Regions from separate parts of the Paenibacillus sp. JT31N7 genome, predicted to be linked through region 1. Evidence: riboswitches for the same ligand, from Rfam matches in the RefSeq annotation. Region 1 holds a riboswitch; each other region holds the start of a gene.
What was found. A riboswitch is a leader RNA that binds a small molecule or an ion and turns the genes downstream of it on or off. The one in region 1 is predicted to bind cobalamin.
Positions count from the first base shown of each region.

Region 2: another riboswitch for cobalamin. It lies ahead of AC58P5_RS20195 (energy-coupling factor ABC transporter permease); the one in region 1 lies ahead of AC58P5_RS17735 (FecCD family ABC transporter permease).
Region 3: another riboswitch for cobalamin. It lies ahead of AC58P5_RS03740 (class I SAM-dependent methyltransferase); the one in region 1 lies ahead of AC58P5_RS17735 (FecCD family ABC transporter permease).
Region 4: another riboswitch for cobalamin. It lies ahead of metE (5-methyltetrahydropteroyltriglutamate--homocysteine S-methyltransferase); the one in region 1 lies ahead of AC58P5_RS17735 (FecCD family ABC transporter permease).

Region 1 covers NZ_JCAUAT010000003.1:694,687-700,452, forward strand. Annotated here, with positions in the region: gene AC58P5_RS17725 (TolB family protein) at 1-877, shown strand, start outside; gene AC58P5_RS17730 (ATP-dependent DNA helicase) at 1,019-2,935, shown strand; cobalamin riboswitch at 3,023-3,224, shown strand; gene AC58P5_RS17735 (FecCD family ABC transporter permease) at 3,324-4,505, shown strand; gene AC58P5_RS17740 (ABC transporter ATP-binding protein) at 4,502-5,290, shown strand; gene AC58P5_RS17745 (ABC transporter substrate-binding protein) at 5,314-5,766, shown strand, end outside.
Region 2 covers NZ_JCAUAT010000004.1:341,321-347,086, reverse strand. Annotated here, with positions in the region: gene AC58P5_RS20200 (permease) at 215-1,273, shown strand; cobalamin riboswitch at 1,496-1,697, shown strand; gene AC58P5_RS20195 (energy-coupling factor ABC transporter permease) at 1,982-2,749, shown strand; gene AC58P5_RS20190 (energy-coupling factor ABC transporter substrate-binding protein) at 2,746-3,033, shown strand; gene cbiQ (cobalt ECF transporter T component CbiQ) at 3,030-3,839, shown strand; gene AC58P5_RS20180 (energy-coupling factor ABC transporter ATP-binding protein) at 3,836-4,714, shown strand; gene AC58P5_RS20175 (glutamine--tRNA ligase/YqeY domain fusion protein) at 4,854-5,766, opposite strand, start outside.
Region 3 covers NZ_JCAUAT010000001.1:887,301-893,066, reverse strand. Annotated here, with positions in the region: gene AC58P5_RS03745 (phosphotransferase) at 141-1,046, shown strand; cobalamin riboswitch at 1,219-1,426, shown strand; gene AC58P5_RS03740 (class I SAM-dependent methyltransferase) at 1,705-2,595, shown strand; gene AC58P5_RS03735 (permease) at 2,811-3,833, shown strand; gene AC58P5_RS03730 (TIGR03943 family putative permease subunit) at 3,860-4,798, shown strand; gene AC58P5_RS03725 (CobW family GTP-binding protein) at 5,020-5,766, opposite strand, start outside.
Region 4 covers NZ_JCAUAT010000001.1:198,854-204,619, forward strand. Annotated here, with positions in the region: gene AC58P5_RS00865 (ATP-binding protein) at 1-286, opposite strand, end outside; gene AC58P5_RS00870 (hypothetical protein) at 455-1,102, shown strand; gene AC58P5_RS00875 (arylamine N-acetyltransferase family protein) at 1,099-1,884, shown strand; cobalamin riboswitch at 1,935-2,128, shown strand; gene metE (5-methyltetrahydropteroyltriglutamate--homocysteine S-methyltransferase) at 2,315-4,612, shown strand; gene AC58P5_RS00885 (YolD-like family protein) at 4,835-5,077, shown strand; gene AC58P5_RS00890 (FAD-dependent oxidoreductase) at 5,186-5,766, shown strand, end outside.

The DNA of each region.
Region 1 (5,766 bases):
GGTGTTCCGCTTGTTCAAATCGCCGGACGGGGAGCGCTTCTGGTATGAGAAGGACGGATACCGGCTGTATGACGGCAAAGGCGTCAAGCTGGCCGAACTGCCGGCGGATACCGGCTTGCATTCGAACCCGGCGTTCAAATGGAGCCCGGACAGCCGCTACGCCGCTTACGAGTATACGTTCACGAACAGCGAAGAGAACGTGATAGGCGGAGAAGATTACAAGGTCATCGCTCCGCAAGGTATCAAGATTTTCGGCCGGGACGGAAAACCGGCGTGGAGTACCGATGCGCGCGAGTTGAAGCACGGGGACCGGCTGGAACTTCGCGGCTGGATCGGCGGCAGCGGCGAAAGCCTCAGCAGCGTCGTAAGCACCGCAAGTGCCGGTAACCACGAGGGAAGCAGCGGCGCCGCAAGCGCAGGAAGCCTCGACGCGGCCGTGCTGCGCAGCTACACCGTGGAGCGAGCGGAAGACCGCGAGCCGAGGAAAACGGACTCGGTCTACCATCTCGTACAGCCCGCAACCGGGAAGCTGACGAAGTTAAGCGAGGCGCAGCTTGCCGATTTGCATAATCCGCAGGCCGTCCTGGGAGAATCCGGCGCGCTGATGCTGGTGGATGCCGGGAGCGCCCGCTATACGATTATCGGCGACGAGACGGATTCGCAGCGGACGGTGAAGCTGCTCCTGTCATCGGACCCGAAGCGGCTGCTCTGGGCGCAAACCGACTACGTTAAAGACAACGTGACGATAACCGCGTATGACATTGCGTCGAAAAGGGCCCGGACAATCGAAACGAAAGATCTGTCGGCGGGAGACCTGCAAGCGGCCGGTAAGGAATATGTTATCGATTCCGAGCTTGGCTACCTCAAACTTCGTTGACTGAGCCAGCAAGTTTGAACCATAAAATCCGCCTGCGGGCGGATTTTATTTTGCGCTTCTAAGAAAAGGAGGATTCGCTCGGGGGTCTTTTGCGGTATAATGGACAGATGTACGTAACGATGATGTGGAGGCACGGCCAGATTGAGAAATTATCCATTTGCATTTGATCCGACAAAACCTTTCGTTCAGCAGGCAAGCGACTGGATTGCCGACGTGTTTTACGAGCTTCTGCCGGAAGCCGGTTTTGAAGTGAGAGATGAACAAATCTATATGGCGTTTCAGCTGGAGAGGGCTTACCAGGAGAAACAGACCATCTTTGCGGAAGCGGGAGTGGGAACCGGGAAAACGCTGGTGTACCTGCTCTACGCTCTTACTTATGCCCGCTACACGAGGAAGCCCGCGATTATCGCGTGTGCGGACGAGTCGCTGATCGAGCAGCTGGTCAAACCCGAAGGGGATATCGCCAAGCTTGCCCGGCATCTCGATCTGACGATTGACGCCCGGATGGGCAAGTCGCAGCACCAGTACATCTGCCTGAATAAACTGGACGATACCCGGGGCGGCGGCTCCGACGATGAGGAAGTCTTCAGCGAGATTTATCACGGCCTTCCCGCGTTCGTCCACTATCCGGATACGCTTCAGTCCTTCTTTCCGTACGGCAACCGTAAGGAGTACCCGGAGTTGACGGACGAGCAGTGGGGCCGGATCGGCTGGGACGTGTTCCAGGACTGCCTCGTCTGCAGCCAGCGCCACCGCTGCGGCCAGACGTTGTCGCGCGAGCATTACCGCAAGTCCGCCGACCTGATTATTTGTTCCCATGACTTCTACATGGAGCATGTCTGGACCTACGAGGCCAGAAAACGGGAAGGCCAGCTGCCTCTTCTGCCGGAGCACAGCTCCGTCGTTTTCGATGAAGGGCATCTGCTTGAAACGGCCGCGCAGAACGCGCTCACCTACAAATTGAAGCATTCGGTATTCGAAAGCATCGTCATCCGGCTGCTGGAAGGCGAGGTTAGAGAAACGCTCGCGCTGGCCATCGAGGAAGCCATCGTCCAGAGTGAAACGCTGTTCCGTGTGCTGGAAACCGGCAGTTATTCCGTCCCGGCCTCGGATCGGAAGGAATTCGCCTGGAGCGAGGAGTTGAAGCGGGAAGTAAGCCGGTTCCGGCAGTTGATCGACGTGATCGAGGAAGAACTCGTATTCGAGAGCGGACTGTCCACGCTGGATGATTACCAGCTCAAAATCGTCGAGGAGCACCTGGAAATGATTCAGCTTGCTTTGAGTTTGTTCGATAAGCCGGGTCAGCTCATTTCATGGGTTACCGAGGATTCCGACGGCATTACCCTTGTCATTATGCCGAAAATGGTCAAGGAAATTTTAAGAGACCGCGTGTTCTCGAAAAAAATGCCGGTCGTGTTTTCTTCCGCGACCTTGTCCGTCAACGGCTCTTTCGACTATATGGCGGGCAGTCTGGGCATCGAAAGCTTCCTATCGTTCTCCGTCCCTTCACCTTACGATTACAGCGCTCAAATGAAGGCGAGCCTGTATCCCGATAAGCCGGAAGAGGACAAAACCGGTCGGGTTCTGGAACTGCTCCAGGAATCCGACGGCCGGGCGCTTATCTTGTTCCCGTCCCGCGAGGCGCTGGGAACCTTCAGACGGAGCTTGGCGCTGTATCCCGAGTCTGCCGCTTACCGGTTTTTGTTTGAAGGCTCGGCGGAAATCAGCCACCTCATTTCGTCGTTCCAAAACGATGAGGAAAGTGTCCTCTGCGCGGTAACGTTGTGGGAAGGGCTTGATATACCGGGACCATCCTTGTCCCATGTGATCGTCTGGGAGCTTCCGTTTCCTCCGGACGATCCCGTCTTCGCGGCCAAGCGGAAAGATTCGGCTCAGCCGTACGAAGACGTAGACATGCCGTACATGCTGCTCCGTCTGAGGCAGGGCATCGGGCGGTTGATCCGCTCACGCGATGACCGGGGCATGGTATCCGTTCTCGGTCGCGATCTGGATAATCCCGCTGTCAGAGAACAGATCCGGGGGCTTCTGCCGGATTGATCGGGATGGTAATTGTTGCCGATTTCGGGCTTATCCGCTATGATAGACAAGATACTTCCGGTTCGTATTCCGGCCGGACGATGATGAATTGAATAATTCGGTACAGGTGCTTGCCGCTGGAATTTTAACGCGGTACAGCTTAATAGGGAAGTCCGGTGCAATACCGGCGCGGTCCCGCCACTGTAACAGAAGAGTCGCAGCAACGAGTGTCACTGGTATCCGTACCGGGAAGACTGCTGCCGATGATGACGCTGATAGCCAGGAGACCTGCCTGTATCCGTAACACGATCAACCTACGGGAGATAGGGAGGTGTTAGATGCGTTCTGTACCGAAATCACGGGCGTCTTTCCCTTTGTCTGCCAACGAAGGGGGGGGGCGCCTTTTTGCATGGGCAGCCCTAAATATATCAACGGTCGAGGTGAGAATTTGCAATCGGTTTGCAATAAAGAAACGGTACGGGAGTCGGGGGAGGCCGGGGGCTCTCAGGGCTCATCCGCCAAAAAATACGGAACGGCACGCGGGCAAACGGCCTTTCCGCTCCTGCTGGGCGGCTTGTCGCTTTTCCTTCTGATCTCCGTGACGGCTGCCGTCATGCTCGGTTCCGTACGGATCGAGCCCGTCACGGTCTGGAAAATCGCTTTTTCGCATATGCCGGGATTCGGAAGCCTGATCGAACACGATTGGACGAAAGCGCAGGAGCAAATTATTTGGAACATCCGCTTTCCCCGCGTTCTGCTCGGTCTCGTGGTAGGGGCGGGCCTGTCCGCAGTCGGGGTGACGATCCAGGCGCTAATCCGCAATTCGCTCGGCGACCCTTACATACTCGGGGTATCGTCCGGTTCGTCGGTTGCGGCTACCCTTGTTCTGCTGTTCGGAGGATTCTCGTTTCTGGGCGCTTACGCACTGCCGGTATCGGCCTTTATCGGCTCCCTCATCGCCATGGCGCTTGTCTTTACCTTCGCGAGGGTCGGGGGCCGCATTTCGACTACCCGGCTGCTGCTTGCGGGAACCGCCGTTGCGAGCATGATGTCGGCGTTTACGAGCTTCATCGTCACGATGGCGCCGAACGCCCAGGGCATCCGCTCCGTCGTGTACTGGCTGATGGGCAGCTTGGCCGGCGCCAAGTGGGAATACCTCACCGCACCGGCTCTGATCGTAGTGTCCGGTATCCTTTTCCTGCTCTTTCAGCATCGGTCCTTAAACGCTCTTCTCGTGGGCGAAGGCGCGGCGGGAACGATGGGGGTCAATGTGCCGGCGTTCCGGACCTGTCTTGTGATCGTGACCGCGCTGATTACGGGAACGATCGTGTCCGTCAGCGGCTCGATCGGTTTTGTCGGCCTGATGATCCCCCATATCGTCCGGCTGATGATCGGCTCCGACCACCGCAAGGTGCTTCCGGTCAGCGTCCTTTTCGGGGCCGTCTACGTCATATGGGCCGACGTTCTGGCCAGGCTCGTGCTTGCGCCGGAAGAACTGCCGATCGGCATCGTTACGGCGATTTGCGGAGGCCCGTTCTTCATCTGGCTGCTCCGCAGAAGCTCATACGCATTCGGAGGAACTTCAAAATGAACCTGGAAGCAAATCATCTTTCCTTGAGCATAAGTGCCAGGAAAATTCTCGACTCCGTAAACCTTGCCGTCCGCGAAGGCGAGTTTATCGGCCTGATCGGCCCGAACGGGAGCGGGAAATCGACCCTGCTCAAAACGCTCTACCGTGAGCTTAAGCCGGACGCGGGACAGGTGCTTCTGGATGAGCGGGAACTGCTGAACATGCCTTACAAAAAAGCGGCCGAACTGATGGCCGTCGTCAGCCAAGAATCTTCTGTCGAATTCGACTTCAGCGTCGCCGACATGGTTCTGATGGGAAGATATCCCCACAAGAAATGGTACGAAAGCGATACGGAGGCGGACCGGGAAATTTGCTTTCGCGCCTTGGAGACAGTGGGACTCGGTCCATTCGGAGAACGCAGCTTTGCGACCTTGTCCGGTGGCGAGAAGCAGCGGGTGCTTATCGCCCGGGCACTGGCGCAGCAGGCGAAGTTCTTGATTCTGGACGAGCCGACGAACCACCTGGATATCCGCTACCAGCTGCAGATCATGGAGCTTGTCCGCTCCCTGGGCATGACGACGCTGGCCGCCCTTCACGATCTGAACATGGCCGCATACTATTGCGACCGTCTCTACATCATCAGCGAGGGAAAGATTGCGGCGGAAGGAACGCCCGCCGATCTTCTCGTCCCTGCTGTTCTCCGGGACATATTCGGCGTTCACGCCGAGGTGAATCTGCACGCCCTGACGGGCAAGCCGGTCATTACGTATTTGCCGGAATCTCTTTTTAACGCCGGAATAAAATAGACGGAGGAATTCTTTTGAACCTTATGCGATCTCTTAAACTTTCTTTATTCGTATGCCTGACTCTTGTTTGCATGGCCGCTCTAAGCGCCTGCTCCGCTGCTGACTCCACCAAAGAACTTGTCCCGAGAGGTGCTGTGGAGACAACGGAAACACCGGCGGCTGCCGTAGATTTGGATAATATGGGGCAGAAGCTTCATTTTACGGAAGCGCCTAAACGGGCCGTGACACTAAATCAGCACGCTACGGAAGTGATGCTTGCGCTTGGCCTGGAGAAAAACATGGCCGGCACCGCTTACCTGGACGATCAGATCCTCCCGGAGCTGCAGGAAGCTTACAAGCGGGTTCCCGTGCTCGCCAAAACATATCCGTCCAAGGAAGTTTTCGCGGAGGCCGCTCCGGATTTTGCCTATGCGGGCTGGAAGAGCGCCTTTACGGAGAAAAGTCTGGGTACCCGGGAAGAACTCGCCAAGCAGGGG
Region 2 (5,766 bases), on a different contig from region 1:
GTTCTGGCCAGAAACCCTTTCACTTATATAGGTAACTATCAATATACTTTTAAAACTTGATTTCGAATTTCATTTTATAAATTTCTTACATAAAGGCTACCTGATTTCTCGATTTATCGTATAATCTTTACATATTACTGACAGAAGAAAGCCATTCTTTTTCCCCAGTGACTATGGTATAGTTGCAAGTGGATTTAGAAAGGTGGGACATCACGTGAATACAACTCCAATTCCGGCTTCCACCAAAAGCAGACAGCGGACTGCTTACTGGAAGCCTTTTTTATTTATCGCCATTCTCATAGGCGGATTGTTTTACGTAAAGTGGGAGCCATACTTCCACAAAGCTCTTACCGCGGCCGCCAAGCATGACATCGGGAAGTCGATTCTCGCCGGCACCGCCGAGCCTTCGCTGGCCGCGGCTTGGGACTACTCCGTCGTCTATTTCAAAGCCGTCTGGAAAGCCGCGATTCTCGGCATCGTCCTCGGCTCTCTGCTTCAGGTGCTGATCCCGCAGGACTGGCTGAAGCGGGTATTCGGCAAGCGCACCTTCGGCAGCACGGTAGCCGGCGGCCTTAGCGCCATGCCCGGCATGATGTGCTCCTGCTGCGCCGCTCCGGTAGCGGTCGGCATGCGCAAGCAGTCGGGCTCCATCGGGTCGGCTCTCGCCTTCTGGATCGGCAACCCGGTACTGAACCCGGCAACGATCATTTTCATGGGCTTCGTGCTCGGCTGGAAATTCGCCGTCCTGAGAATAGCCGCAGGGATCGTGCTCGTGTTCGGCGTCTCGTACTGGGCGGAGCGCCTCGTCAAGAAGGACGAGGTAGTGACCGGCGAGCTTCCGAAGACGCCGGCTATGCAGCCGCAGTCCGGACCGGTTGTCGTCCGCTGGCTAAAAGCGCTCTGGACGATGTTCTGGACCGTGGTTCCCGTTTACTTCATCGCCGTGTTCATTCTCGGCGCCGTACGCGCCTGGCTGTTCCCGGCCCTTGACCCCGCGATCGGCAACAGCCTCGTCGCCTTGATCGGGCTCGCTTTGGCCGGAACCCTGTTCGTCATCCCGACCGCCGCGGAAATCCCGATTGCCAAAACGATGATGGCCCTGGGACTGGGTACGGGCCCGGCCGCCGCGCTTATCATGACGCTGCCCGCCGTTAGCCTGCCGTCCCTGATTATGGTGCGCAAGGCTTTTCCTGCGCGGGTTCTCTGGTTCACAGCCGGTATGGTTGCCCTGACGGGAATCGTAACGGGCGTAGTCGGCATTTTCGTTCTATAAGTCGGATTTGCAATTCAGGCTTTGATTCGATAAAAATACTTTACGCGAGAGGGCGGGCCAACCCCTCTCGTTTTTCTTTTGCCCAATTAAAAGACAGCGATTGCAAAAAACAGCTAAAAGAGAGCCCGCGAAGCGGATTCCGACAGCCTTTCTGCCTTGAAAATCACGCCTTTTCCGCAATTGACAAGGTTTGGGACATCCTGTAGTATTATCACGGAAAACCGCATATTTGTGGAAACAGGTATTTTAGAGACACTCTAAAATTTAAAAGGGAAGAACGGTGAAATGCCGTCGCGGTCCCGCCACTGTAAGGGGAAACACTCTCATTCACATCCGGCAAGAAGCCACTGGAACTAAGACGTTCCGGGAAGGCGCCGGTATGGACGCCCCGAGCCAGGAGACCTGCCTGTTTTGACAGCACTGATACGACCTACGAGGAATAGGGAGGTGTTTGAGATCGCAAACTTTTTTTGTTGCGTGCATAAGACATCGTGTTCCCGTGCGAAGGGAAGGATGTCTTTTTTTGTGTGCGGAAAAGAGGCCCGGGACCGGAAACCGCCGGATCGGAATCATCGGAAAGAGCTTGCGGAGCCGGCAGCCTGGCCGCCGGTGTAAAGAATCAGCGTTCGAAAGCACAGCCGGGTAAAACCCCGTTCTGCCGCATCACCGCCAATTAAGGCGGCCCCACATCATAAAGGAGGATTTCCGATGAATATCCGCAAACCCCTGGCGTCTTTCCTGCTTATAGCCGGAATCGTCTGCTTTTTCCTGATAAACGAGCCGGAATCGGCTTACGCCATGCATATCATGGAGGGATTTTTGCCGCCCTTCTGGGCCTTATTCTGGTGGGTTGTCTTCCTGCCATTCTTCATTCTGGGCGTCCGCGCTCTGGTCCGAATTACAAAAGAAACGCCGGAACTCAAGCTTATGTTGGGCCTGGCCGGCGCCTTTACGTTCGTTCTGTCCGCCCTGAAAATCCCCTCCGTTACGGGGAGCAGCTCCCACCCGACAGGTACCGGACTCGGAGCCATCTTGTTCGGACCGCTCCCCATGAGTGTCCTCGGCTCCGTCGTCCTTCTCTTCCAAGCCCTCCTGCTGGCCCACGGCGGTCTTACGACACTGGGTGCCAACGCATTCTCCATGGCTGTTGCGGGACCGTTTGTCGGCTATGCCGTGTACAAGCTCATGATCAAATCGACGGGCAGGCAGAAGCTCTCCGTCTTTACGGGAGCCGCGCTTGCCGATCTGACCACCTATCTGGTCACTTCCGTGCAGCTTGCAGTGGCATTTCCCGCAGCCGAGGGCGGCATGCTCGCGTCTTTCGCCAAATTTGCGGGCATTTTCGCCGTGACTCAGATTCCGCTCGCCATCAGCGAAGGATTGCTGACGGTACTGGTTCTGGGCTGGCTGCAAGCCTACACGCCGCATGAAATTTCCGCTCTGCAGCGCAATTTGAAGGGAGCTGACCGTTCATGAAAACGTGGAAAAAGAATGTGTGGATTCTGGTTGCGGTCGTCCTGCTTGCCGTGCTGCCGCTCGTTTTCGTCCAAGGAGAGTTCGGGGGAGCGGACGGAGCCGCGGAAGAAGCGATTCAAGAAATCGCTCCGGATTACGAGCCCTGGTTCGCGTCGCTGATGGAGCCTCCGGCTGAAACCGAAAGCATGCTTTTCGCACTGCAGGCTGCGCTCGGGGCCGGTTTTATCGGGTATGTGATCGGCCTGTATAAGGGGAAAGCCTCCAAACCGAAACCCAAGGCATGATGCTCAAGCGGATTGACACGATTTCTTATGCCAACGCTTTCCGGGGAATCTCCCCCGTCTGGAAGTGCGGATTCGCCGCCTGCCTCTTTATCCTGTCCTATGTCGGGACGCCGCCGGTTCAAGCGGCTGTGTTCGGCTGGATCACCTTTTGGTCCCTGCTTTATGCGCGTGTTCCCGGCAAGCTTTACTGGCTCGTTTACGGCGGATCTCTGCTGTTTTTCGCCGCCGGCCTTCCGGCTCTTCTGCTCGAATTCGGAAGAAATACGGGGACCGGGACCCCCCTTTCTTCGGGGTGGACCATCGGAACGGCCGGTTCGTGGACCGTTTATGTCACGGGGGAATCTTTAGCCCGCACGGCGGAACTGTTTATGCGGGTTTCCGCCTGTCTGGCTTGTCTGCAGTTTGTTTTGTTCACGACACCCTTGCTGGAAATTCTTCAGGTGATGAAAAAAATCCGCGTTCCTCAGATCGTGATCGAGCTGACCCTGATTATGTATCGCTTCATTTTTTTGCTCGCCGATACGGCTCACGGTATGCGGACCGCCCAGCGCTGCCGGGGCGGCCAGAACGGATTCTTGGGCGGGCTGCGCGATACCGCTCTGCTGATCGTTCATCTGTTCGGCCGGACGATGCAGCGTTACCGTGGCCTAACCTACGGGCTCACTTCCCGCGGCTTCACGGAACAGATCGAACTTGCCCCCTATGAAGCGGCCCCCGTCCCGCGTCGCTACAAAGCCGAAGGCGTGATGGGGATTCTTATGCTGACGGCAGCACAGATTTGGCTGAAATGGAGGGGACTCGCATGAATCCGAATCCAGATCAGAATCAGAACCCGATTATGGAACTGGCGGGCGTCGTCTACAGCTATCCCGGCACCGGAAAAAAGGCCCTGGACGGACTCAGCCTAACGATTCCGGCCGGCCGGAACATCGCGCTTTGCGGACATAACGGCTCCGGCAAATCGACGTTTTTCCTGCATGCCGTCGGCATTCACCGGCCGCAATCCGGAACCGTTCGCTGGAAGGGTGCTCCTGTGTCCTACAAACGTAAGGATCTGCAAGAGCTTCGCAGACAGGTGGGGCTCGTGTTCCAGGACCCCGAGCAGCAGCTCATTCTCGGTACGCCGTACGAGGACGTCTCCTACGGCTTGCGGAACGCCGGCGTTCCCGAGCCGGAAATCCGCGTCCGGACCGGGGCGGTATTGGAAAGAATGGGCCTGGAACAGCTCGCCCACACCCCTATCCATCACCTCAGCCTCGGGCAGAAGAAGCGCGTCACTCTGGCCGGCGTTCTCGTGCTGGAGCCGAGCCTGCTGCTGCTCGACGAGCCGACGGCGTATCTCGACCGCGCGTCGGAACGGCTGCTGCTGGATGAGCTGGCGGACATCGGGCGGAGCGGCGTCACCGTGGTCATGGCGACCCATGACATGGACCTGGCCTACACGTGGGCGGACCAAGTGCTGGTCATGGACAAGGGCGCATGTCTGCTGCAGGGGACGCCCGAGCAGGTTTTCGCGGAGACGGAGACCATCGAACGCATCGGTCTGGAACTGCCCCTGCTTCTCCGGCTGTGGCAGTCCCTTCCCCGTGCGCTGCGGGAAGGCTCCGGCCCGCCAAGGAGCGCCGATGCCTTCGGGGAGCTGCTCACGGCCCGGCTTCAAGCGGCTGCCGCGAAGAGCTAGCCGGTTCTCGCCGACGCAAAAAAAAGCAGGTCAGGAATTTCTCCTGTACCTGCTTTTTGTTAGGTCTCGAACCGAGCCGGGCAAAGCCCGTTTGTGCGGCCGTTAAAACCCGGGCCGCGCTCTTTTCCCGATGCGATGCTTAAGCTTTCTTGATATCGAAAGAGCTTTTCAGCGATACCGTCAAATTGAAGACCAGATGGTCCTTCGTGGAGGCTTTAGGGTCTACATTGAAGTACCCGTGGCGGAAAAACTGGAACTTATCGTTGCCCTCCGCATCCTTCATGTTCTCCTCCACAAAGCCGTTCAGAAGCTCCAGAGAATTCGGATTGATCCGGTCGAGGAATGTACTTCCTTCTTCCTTCTCCTCCTGTTCCGGAAGGACCAGCGGCTCGTAGAGCCGGAACTCGGCAGGCACGGCGCGGCTCGCTTCCACCCAGTGGATCGTCCCCTTCACTTTGCGGCCGGTAAACCCGCTACCGCTCTTCGTTTCGGGATCGTAGGTGCAGCGGAGCTCGATCACGTTACCCGCTTCATCCTTAACCGCTTCTTCGCATTTGATGAAGTAGGCGTGCTTCAAACGCACTTCGTTGCCGGGAAATAAACGGAAATATTTGCTCGGCGGATTTTCCATGAAATCGTCCTGCTCGATATAAATCTCCCGTGAAAACGGAATTTGGCGGACGCCCATCTCCGGGTTCTCCGAGTTGATTTCCGCGTCCAGCATTTCAACCTGGCCTTCGGGATAATTCGTAATAACCACCTTCAGCGGTTTTAGAATGCCCATCGTGCGCGGAGCCTTCAATTTTAAATCTTCCCGGATAAAATGATCCAGGTATTTCACATCGACCGTGCTGTCGCTCTTCGTCACGCCGATTTCGCGGCAGAAATTGCGGATCGATTCCGGCGTAAAGCCCCGGCGGCGCAGCCCCGAAACCGTCGGCATGCGGGGATCGTCCCAACCGTCCACAACCCCTTCGTCCACCATCTGCTTCAGATAGCGTTTGCCCATGATCGTATCCGTCAGCTTCAGCTTGGCGAATTCGTATTGATGC
Region 3 (5,766 bases), on a different contig from region 1:
AAGTTGTCAGTACCTCCAGACGGAAGATCAAGTTAACAGAAGAGTTAATGGGGAATAGTTGATTGTTAAATATTTAATACCTATCTGGGATACGAGAACGATGCTAAAATATTTTTAACCTTAATTAAGGAGCCCTCGGAGTGCCGAATAATAGCCACTTTATTTCAAAAACGGTTTTAATAGCAGAAAAAGCCGGATTAAAGGACATTACCCCTCTCGAGCTTGGTAATGGCGGGAACCTGATCGTTCATTTGGCCCCGTATCCGATTGTGGCCCGAATAGCCACTGTGCTTTCAAAAGATGATGCAGATTATGCGTATAAGGTACTTGACCGTGAATTAAGGGCAGCCCGTCATCTCCATTCCAAGGGTGTGCCAGTGCTATTGCCAACTGATCGTACGGATGCAGGACCATACGATATTGGCGGCACATGGATGACGTTTTGGAAGTATGTTCCCCCCACAGAACTGCAATGCCCTTCGCCAAGCGAAGCAGTTGAACTGGTTAATAGACTTTCACTGGCACTGAAAGATTTTACCGGCGAGATTCCTCTGCTTGGTGTTTGGGAGCGGACATGTCAATCGGCTTTTAGATTAATGAAGCTTCCGGATCAGCGTATACAAGATCTGCTAAATGTGTTCTTCGCGATTGATAAACAGATGCGTCTCGAAACAAGCTTGCTAATACCGTCTCACGGAGATGCCCATTCAAGAAACTTATTACCGAGTCCTGAAGGCTGGGTCTGGTCGGACTTTGAAGATTTATCCTGGATGCCCGCATACTGGGATTTGGCTTCATTTGTAGGCAATCTTGCCTTATTCAACGGAATTCAGGAGCCAACCTTTCAATATATCTGGAGTCAGATAAATAATCAGGCCGATAAGCAAGCTTTTGGATTTGCTGTTACCGCACGCATACTTATGTCCACTTTAGGTAACTTGGATTTCGCACTTTCAGGCAACGGGGATTTGGAATTTGCTTATAAACAGCTTGAACGAGCAAAAGAGTTTATTAATCAAATAAACCTGATTATGGAAGGGGAATAGCGGAGTCATAACCCGTCGCGGCTCCACTATAGTTCGAAGTTTGGCGGGCCCGCCTTACCGGTACACATGCTTGCCCGTTTGCTCCGGTCATTTGCCAAAACGCCGGATTTGGACTACTATTAACCGTGAAGTTGTGTGGCATAGATGCTTTTCTTAAGACAAGTGAATATCAAACATTCTTTATCAAACAGGTTCCGGTTCTTTCTCTGGGGAGAGGGAACGGATTAAAAGGGAAGTTCGGTGCAATTCCGATACGGACCCGCCACTGTAAGGGGAAAGGGGAGAATCCCCCGGCCGAAGCGCATCACGTCACTGGTTAATCCGGGAAGGCGCGCATAGGATTCCCGAGTCAGGAGACCTGCCTGTTTACCGGTAACTTCATTCCTACGCGGATATAGGATGGCGTTGATGCGAATGTTCTCCCTAATCGTCAGGGTCCTTCTGCTTTCATCTGCTAAAAGAAGGAATCCGGGCGTATTCATGCGATGAACCCGAACATCCTGCCTCCGGCGGGATGTTTTTATTTGTTTCGGATGTATTTACGCCTCCGGCCATACAGGCAAAATAAAGTCCGCCGCATTTTAACCGTACTAATTACGCATAAGAAAATAGGCAGCTCGTAACAAAAAATGTTCAAACGGGCCGGGGAGGAAAACGGATGTATTACGGAGTTAAATTAAATACGAATTATAAAACCCTCTGGCAGGAGGGCATGAAGGACTGGGACGGAAATCTTCCCGTACGGATGACGGATGACGTCAAGGAAGAAGGGTTCTGGAACGCTTTTATGAAAAAGAAGGAACAATCCGGGGTGGATTCCTGGGTCGCCGACCTGCGCAAGGAGCTGATTTCTTTTATCGATCCCGGCGAGGATGTGCTGGAAATCGGTCCCGGCTGGGGAAACTATACATTCGAAGCGGCCGAGAAAGCGGGTTCCCTCACCTGCGTCGACAGCTCCGAGAGCGTGCTTGCTTTCCTGAAAGCCGCAGCGGAGCGGAAGGGCTGGAATCATGTAAACTTCGTGCATGCCAAGTGGGAAGAACTTCCCGAGGTGGAGCGAGCCGACGTGGTATTCGGCGTCAATTGTTACTATCGGATGCAGGAGATCGATCGCGCGCTTCTGCATATCAACAACACGGCGAAGCGTCTTGGAATCGCGGGCATGGTTAGCGGTCCCGAAAGACCGCATTACAAAGACATCCAGGAGCAGTTGGGCTGCAGGATCAAGTTTCAACGCAGAGATTACATCCATTTGCACAATCTGCTTTACGAGCTGGGAATCGATGCGAACTGTAAAATCGTCAACCTGCACAAAACATACGCCTACGATACGGAGGAAGAGCTGCTGAAAGACAACCTGAGCGCGGTTTTGGACAAGGAGTATGACCGCAAGAAGGCGGTTGACCTGTTATACGCTTATGTACGTGAAGAAGACGGCAAGCTGATTTACCCGCACCATTTCAAAGCGGCACTCCTTTACTGGAAGCCGGAAAAACGGTTGGAACCTGCCGACCTGCCCACGGAAGTGAAGCGGTTGGTGCAGGTTTAAATCAGACCCCGCTGAAGCATTTGCCCGGTAACGCGATTTCGCGTGCCGGGATTTTTTTGTCTTCACGACCGGACAAGGGAAGGGCTTGTCATAGATTCGGACAGACTCGCATAGGGATGAATAACGGGAATCGTTTGAGGGAGAAGTCTTTTTTGTTGAAAAACGTAATAATTACGATTAAAATAAAGTGACTGCTGCAAAAAGGAGGGGAGATCGTGCATTTCGACGGAACAAGCAGAAGGATGAGGAAAAGAAACCTGATGGTTATCGCAGCGGGAAGTTTCCTGGCTGTACTGGCCTGGCAAGCCTTACGGACAGGAAATGCGGTTTTGCCGGACCCCTCGGTCATCCGGCTGTTCAAGACGATGTTCATCGGCATCGTGCTCGAAGCGGTTCCTTTTATTATGCTGGGTGTGGTGCTTTCCTCGTTCATGCAGGTCTATATCCCGGAGACGTGGATCCGTAAAGCGATCCCCCGGAACCCTTTTCTCGGACTCGTGTTCGCCTGCCTGCTCGGCATTCTGTTTCCGATTTGCGAGTGCGGTATGATTCCGGTCGTCCGGCGGCTGATCAACAAGGGAATGCCGCTCTACATAGGGGTAGTCGTCATTCTGGTAGGCCCTATCGTCAATCCGGTTGTCTATGCGGCTACGTACACGGCCTTCCGGATGAATCCCGAAATGCTGTACGCCCGGATGGGGCTGGCCCTGGGAGCGGGCGCATTTATCGGCTTGTTCGTCTACGCGTTTATAAACAAAAATCCTCTGAAACACAGCCTGAAATCGCTGTACGCCGGAAACGGACAAGACTGCACGCACGTGCAGGGGGGCGGTAAATTCGTTACGATGATGGGTCACGCGGGCGGGGAATTTTTCGATATGGGGAAATATCTTATTTTCGGCTCTCTAATCACGGCCGTTATTCAGGCGTTTGTGCCGAGAGGCGATTTGTCGGCGCTGGGGGAGGGGGAGGTGCTTCCCCATCTGTTTATGATGGGATTTGCCTATATTTTGTCGCTCTGTTCCACCTCGGACGCATTTGTCGCTTCTTCCTTTCTCCAGACGTTTTCCAAAGGTTCTCTGCTCACGTTTCTCGTTTTCGGTCCCATGCTCGATTTTAAAAGCACGCTGATGCTTCTATCCGTTTTCAAAACGAAGTTTGTCCTGCTGCTTGCCGCAGTAATAACGGTGACCGTGTTTGCCGGTTCTGTTATGGTCGAGCACCTATTTTTCAAATAAGGATTTGAATTCGGGAGGTGGACCGGGTGGAAGACAGGCGCGTTTACGCCTTCCATTATTTTATCAGGGCGGCGATTCTATGCGGGTTTTCGTTTTATATCGTTTATCTCGTCAAAACGGGCAGTATGCCGCATTATTTGGCGCCCCGCCTGGTACCGTACGTCAAAGCTTCGGCGATTGCCCTGTTCGTGCTGGCCGTGATCCAGATTTATCTGGCTCTGCAGCCCGCCGCAGGCGGGGAACTCGACTGCGGATGCGAGCCCGATGTACGGAAATCGAAGCTTTCGCACGGTGCGGCTTATTCCTTGTTCCTTTTACCGCTGCTGCTCGGCTTTCTGCTGCCCGACCGGATAACGGGGAGCGATATCGTTCAGGTTAAAGGGATTCAATTGAATACCTCCAACCTCCAGACGCAGAGGAACGAAGGTCCCCGGGACGATCCTCCCCACAAGCAACTATCATCAGGGGAAGCAAGTCAGGGCGAGGGAGATACGGAAGAAGCCAAGCTTAAGGAGATGTTCAAAGGCAGCCGGTTTACGGAAGAGTACGCGAAGCTGGCCATGCGGCTTTATCAAAACAAAACCATTCTTATCGGTGAGAAAGGCTTTATGGAGACGCTGACGGCAGTAGATCTGTTCGCCGGGAATTTTGCGGGGAAACAAATGGAAATCAGCGGCTTCGTTTACCGGGAGGACGGCATGCCCAAAAACCAGTTCGTCGTCGCAAGACTGACGATGCAGTGCTGCTCGGCCGATGCATCCCCGTACGGCGTTATCGTGGAGGCTCCGGGTGCGGAATCGTATCCCAAGGACGCATGGGTGACGGTGAAAGGCACGATCCGAAAGTCCGTCTACGAAAATAAAGACGTGATGAAGCTGGAGGGAGCCGTTATCCAAAAAATCAAAGAGCCTTCGTCCCCCTACGTGTATCCGTATGCCGGTGATTTCGCAGATCTGGGGAAGTAGAGGCTAGGGCAAAAACAAAAACCGCTTTCCGACGGAAGGCGGTTTTGTGCGGTGCAAGAGCCGGTAGGGGGAAGGTAACTTGGCGGGGAGACACGATCAACAGAATTGGGAGCAGGTGCAAGAAAACCGTTCCGTACGGCGCAAGGTTTCCAGTTAGCGATGCCTGGCGTTTGACGATAAATTTCGCCGAGCGGCAGGCACCTGCCTGACTTTACCTGTTGCTACCTCCGGCGGCCCGGCTCCGGTTCAACGGGCAGCGGCATTTCCTGCAGACGTTTCCATTCTTGACTCAGCCGGTCCACATCCAGATCGATCCCGATAAACACGAGATAGGGTTTCCCCCGGTAAAAGGAAGGCTCCCAGTAACTCCGTTTTCCTGCGTACTGCAGCAGATGCGTAGGCCCGGATTCCTTGAAGGTCACATACCCTTTGGCGCGGATCAGACCATCCTTCCACCGCTGGAGGAAGGCGTCCACATCCGCTTTGGTCAGCCCCGCAGCCTGATTCCACGGAAGAGTGACGGTACGGACGCGGGAGTGGGAAGGCGCCGTTTGCGCCGGTGCAGGCGAGTCGGCGGGGTGCTTGGCGCTTCCTGAGCCTTCCGTACTCGGCTCCTTCGGATGAGTCCGAATCTTCGTCATCCGAATAGGCCGGACCGTCAGAGGCGTATTCTGCGCAGGCTGGATCCCTTCCAGGATCGGCTGAATCTCAATGCGGCAGTGAGTGGTATACACGAGCATGGCGTGCCCGTTCAGCTTGCGTATCGCTTTCTCGATTTGGTGCAGCCGAATGCGGTGCACATAATCCGTTTTGTTGACCAGGATAAGGTCGGCAACTTCGACCTGCCTGCGAAGCGTCCGCACGAGCTGTTTGTCCGATGCGAACAGGCTGTTGTAGTCCATGAAGTTTTCGGCATCGAGCACAGTGATGACCTGCTTGAGGGCAACGCGGTCCAACAGACCGGGTTC
Region 4 (5,766 bases), on a different contig from region 1:
TAATCCCATGAAAAATCAGCATCATCCCAAGCGCCGTAAACCCTCCGTAATACCCTCCGTACATAAAAGCGAGCAGAAGAGGAACGCCTCTTAAATCCCAATAAAAATCGGGAACGAGATACATGACCGGATAGCTTATACTGAAAATTCCGGAAAAACCCATCAGGATTCCCATCAGAAACCGGTTTCGGATTTTTTCTCTTTTGTAAAATCGCGTAAGCATAAAAATCTGGTAAATATGAGGGGGAAATGTCATGATGAATAAATGGACTAGGGTATCTTTCACGGGCCGCACTCTCTTTCTGAAAGAAAAAAGAACTCAGATTCCTATTATGGAGTTCTCTGGCAGATAATGCAATAAATAATGATGCCGATTGCGCGGAAACTCATCAAAAATTGGTGAACATGGAGGATTATTTCACCAAGTTGTTGAATCTTTCAGAATAAGTCGGAGGTGGTTAGATTGAAAATACTCGTCAGCCAGCCTAAGCTGGAGCGGAACCTGGAACAACTGCAAGCGGAATTAATGATGTATCCCGACATAACCGCGGCTGTTTTCCCCGAAGGATACTTACATACCAATCTATCTCTGGCATGCGAGCTTGCGGCCCGTACGCGTACTCTTCTTATAAGCGGAACGAAAAATCCGAAAGACCGGGCCGTGATCATTAACCGGGAAGGGCAGATCGTGATGGACCGGGCCAAATACAGCGAATATAAATCCGTAAACGAAGAGGGCCTGATTATCACTCCGATTCTATGTGATGAACTGGTTTTGCAGGAGATAGGAGAGCCGGGTAACCGGGGGACCGATTTGTTTGTTCAGCCGATCGGCGTCGGCATGTTCAGTGAAGAACAGTTCGATGAATGGGTTGCAAAAGCGAAAGAAATCGCTTCCCGGCATCATGCCATGGTTATCGGGACGAGTCATGCGGACGGATCCTTTCGCGGCAGCGAAGTTTCGCTGCCCATCGCGTATTGGATAGACCGGGACGGCAAGCCGCTGTTCATTTCCAAATGCGATGTGCGCAGCCGTATTGTGGATCTCCGCACCAAACAAATCACGGTCTGCGAGGCTGCCGTAAAGGAGGATGTCTCGTGAGAACGGATAGAGAAGCTTTGAAACCTGAAGTGGAGGCTTACCTCAACCGAATCGGGTACGAGGGGCCGCTGGACGGCAGTTACGAAGCGCTGGCCCTGCTGCAGGAGCAGCATCTGCATACCGTACCGTATGAAAATCTGGACATCCTGAACGGTGTTCCGCTGTCGCTGGAGATTAAGTATCTGCGGCATAAAATCGTCGAGCGGCGGCGGGGCGGCTACTGCTTCGAGCTGAACGCCCTGTTCGGCTGGCTGCTGCGCAAGCTCGGCTACCCGGTTACCGATTATGTCGCCCGGTTCTGGCGAGACGAGACACAGCTGCCGCCCAAACGCCGCCATCACGTGCTGAAAGTGGAGGCGCAAGGAGTCAGCTACTTATGCGACGTAGGTGTCGGGGGCATCGTGCCGCGGAGGCCTGTCCGTCTTGCCGAGAAGCTGGAACAGCGGCAGGGCGAGGAGCTTTACGCCATGGAGCGGGACCCCGTATTCGGCTGGGTGCTCAGCGAGAAGCATCATGGCAGTTGGAGGCGCATTTACTCGTTTACCGAGGAGGCGCAGCTGCCCAAAGATTTTGTCATGGCCAGCTTCTGGTGCGAGCACAGCCCGGACTCCATTTTCGCTAAGGATGCGATGGTAGCCCTACGGACCCGGGAGGGACGCAATTCGGTCTCCGGCAAGGAGTTTAAGCTGTTCACGCCCGAAGGCGTGCGCACGTTCGTGCCTGAAAACGACGCGGCTTACAAGGAAGCTCTGCTTAAATATTTCGGCATTCCTCTGGAATAAAGCTTGCATAAATAAGCTTCGTTGTGTATAGTCATTCCTAAGTTAACCAATTGAATATGTTGGGAATAGGTGCTCAGCCCCTCGGGGGAGCTGGAGCTTAAAAGGGAAGTCCGGTGAAAAACCGGCGCGGTCCCGCCACTGTAACAGAGGAGTCAAGGCGATTATGCCACTGGTCTTAGACCGGGAAGGCAGCCGAAGATGATGATTCTGGAGCCAGGAGACCTGCCTATTCTGACAGCACTGCTTTACCTACGGGAGATAGGGAGGTGTTAAAGTACGGGCCGCTGATTATACAAACAGAGGGCGTCTTTATCCTTGCATGCTTCGGGGATAATGACGTCCTTTTCTTATTTTTCGCGTACAAATAAGCAAATGAAGCAGAGAACTCATGCAAACATCCAATTCAAGCCACTATCAGGAGGTCAAGATCATGAACGCATTGAAAAGCAGCAGTTTGGGATACCCGAGGATCGGAGCGGGACGTGAATGGAAGAAGGCGCTGGAATCTTTCTGGGCCGGTAAAATCGGGGAGCGGGAGCTGACAGACAAGCTGGCCGAGGTCCGTCTGGGAAATCTGCGCATTCAGCGGGAGAAAGGCATTGAGCTTATCGCCGTCAACGATTTTTCGGGTTACGACCATGTGCTGGATACGGCCGTTATGTTCGGGATCGTCCCGGCACGGTTTCATTACGAGGGCGGTGAAGTGCCTGTCGGCACCTACTACGCGATGGCGAGAGGGGAAGATGGGGCGGCCGCATGCGAAATGACCAAATGGTTTAACACCAACTACCATTATATCGTGCCGGAACTCCAGAGCGCCAAGCCGGAGCTGGTCGAGAACAAACCGTTAAAAGCTTACCGCGAAGCGAAAGAAACGCTCGGAATCCAGGGCAAACCCGTACTGCTCGGACTGTTTACTTTTTTGAAATTGTCCAAAGGGTACGCCGAGACGGAAACCGATGCCTGGATCGACCGGCTGCTTCCGCTTTACGGCGAAGTGCTGCGCGAGCTTGAACGGGAGGGCGCCGAATGGGTGCAGGTGGACGAACCGGTGCTTTCGACAAGCGTGTCCGCACAGGATCTGGAACGGATCGAACGGATCTACAAAGCGCTGGCGGAGGCCGCACCGGGCCTGAAAATCATGCTCCAGACTTACTTTGAATCCGTGGAATCCTACAGCCGGGTGGTCCGGCTGCCCGTTCACGGGATCGGGCTTGATTTCGTCCACGGCGGTGAAAAGACGCTGCAGCTGTTAAAGAGCGAAGGTTTCCCTGCCGACAAGGTTTTGGGAGTGGGCATCGTGGACGGCCGGAGCATCTGGCGTGCCAACCTGAAGGAGAAGCTGAATACGCTTCATGACATTTTTGCCGTGGTACCGGAAGAGCGGGTGATCCTCCAGACGTCCAGCAGCCTTCTGCATGTGCCAGTGTCCGCTGTTTACGAGGACAAGCTGGATCCGGTGCTGAGAGACGCCCTTGCCTTCGCAAACGAGAAGCTGGAGGAAGTCGTCCTGCTGTCCAAGGCGGCGGTGTCCCAAACGGCGGAAACCGGCGATGCGCTCCAGCGGAACGAAAAAGCGCTTGCCGCCCTCCAGTCCTCGGAAGCTCGCGGCAACAAAGCCGTCCAAGAGGCAGCCCTGCAGCTTCAGAAGGTACCGGCGGCACGGAGCGCTAGCTTCAACGAACGGCGTGCCCTTCAGCGCGAGAAGTGGAAGCTTCCTTTTCTCCCGACCACGACAATCGGAAGCTTTCCGCAGACAGCGGAAGTCAGACAAGCACGTTCCAAATGGAGAAAAGCGGAATGGACGGACGCGCAGTATAAAGCGTTTATCCGGAGCGAGATCGGGAAATGGATGAAGCTGCAGGAGGAGCTGGATCTGGACGTCCTCGTTCACGGGGAGTTCGAACGGACGGACATGGTGGAATTTTTCGGCGAAAAACTGGACGGTTTCGCCTTCACTCGCAACGGCTGGGTGCAGTCTTACGGCTCGCGCTGTGTGAAACCGCCGGTCATTTACGGCGATGTGGCCTTTACGCAGCCGATGACCGTCGAGGAAACCGTCTACGCGCAGTCGCTCACGAAACGTCCCGTGAAAGGGATGCTCACAGGACCGGTCACGATTCTCAACTGGTCGTTCGTCCGGGACGATCTGTCCAGAGACGTAGTCGCCTACCAGATTTCCCTCGCGCTGGAGAAAGAAGTGAAAGCTCTCGAAGAGGCGGGGATCGAAATGATCCAAATCGACGAACCCGCTGTCCGCGAAGGCCTTCCTCTTAAGAAAGAAGAGCACCGGGCTTATCTCGACTGGGCGGTCAACGCTTTCCGCAGCACTACGGCGAACGTCCGGGCCACGACGCAGATTCATACGCATATGTGTTACTGCGAATTCCACGACATGATCGGGTCTATCCGTGATATGGATGCGGACGTCATTTCCATCGAAACCTCCCGCAGCCACGGGGAGTTGATCGAAAGCTTCGAACAGCATACGTACGAGAAGGGAATCGGTCTGGGTGTCTATGACATTCACAGTCCGAGGGTCCCTTCCGTCGAAGAGATGGTAAGCATGATCGAGCGCGCGCTGCGCGTACTTGACCCGCAGCTCTTCTGGATCAATCCCGATTGCGGACTCAAAACGAGAGGCGGCGAGGAAACCGCAGCCGCCCTGCGCAACATGGTTGCGGCCGCCAAACAATGCCGGGAAACGATGGCTGTTCCTCAAGGCTGAGCGGGGAGGCAAGTCTTTACTGCAGCCGCTCTCGGACCGATAAAACAAAAGCCATCCATAATCGGAGCCTTTTCCCGGTACAAACCGGGCAGGGGCTCTTTTTTACATTCGCGCGGGAAGAAAATAGGAACGCTAGTTTCCAAACCATTGGAAGAACCCCATAAACATGGTAAGATAGAAAGATAAAACGGCAAAAGGTAAGACCGTCATTCAGGAGGTATAATGGCAAAGGCAAAAGTAAAACGTCCGACCCGGGATGAATTCGAGCTGGAGGAACTGGGGAACCGGCTTGTGGAAGCCAAGAACGAGGATTCTCTAATTCTTCTTACGGTATGGGGCTGGGCAGAGCAGGTCTACGGCAGAATTACGGTCATGGATCCCCGGACGAGACTCGTACATGTTCAGGACGGCGAACAGCTGACGAAAGTTCCTTTTATGGACATTATGCAGGTGGATAACGCCTGATTAGCCTTAAAAGCATCCGGAAGGGTGCTTTTTTACTTTGGGCGGAACGAATAGAATGAGGTCACTCTGGAGAAGTTAGGAGAATATTGGTAAAAGGAGCTAATCCACGTGAACGAAACGAATTCGAAATCAGCAGCCGCTTTTCCCCAGTTTCCGGAATCGTACTGGCTGGCTTCCGCCCAAATTCCCTCCTATTCCAGGCTGAACGAAAATATCCGGGTGGACGCCGCTATCGTCGGGGCGGGAATTACCGGTCTGACAACGGCGTATCTGCTTGCCATGAAGGGCTTGAAGGTCGCGGTTCTGAACGCGGGGCGGATTTTGCACGGAACGACGGGGTATACAACCGCCAAGATTACGGCCCAGCACGATTTGATTTACGATCAGTATATTACCGACTTCGGTGAAGAAAAAGCACGTTTGTATTACGAGGCGAACCGGGACGCTCTTCAGTTCGTGCGTCATCTTGTCAAGGCACACGACATCCGGTGCCAGTTTGAAGAGCAAGATGCCATCGTGTACACGGATACGGATTCTTCTCTGCACAAAGTGTTCAAAGAATACGAAGCTTATGAAAAATTGAGAATCCCCGGTGCATATGTAGAAAAAACCGCTCTGCCTTTCGAAACGAAAGGGGCGGTCGTAATGAAAAATCAGGCACAATACAACCCGGTCCCGTTTCTGACTCA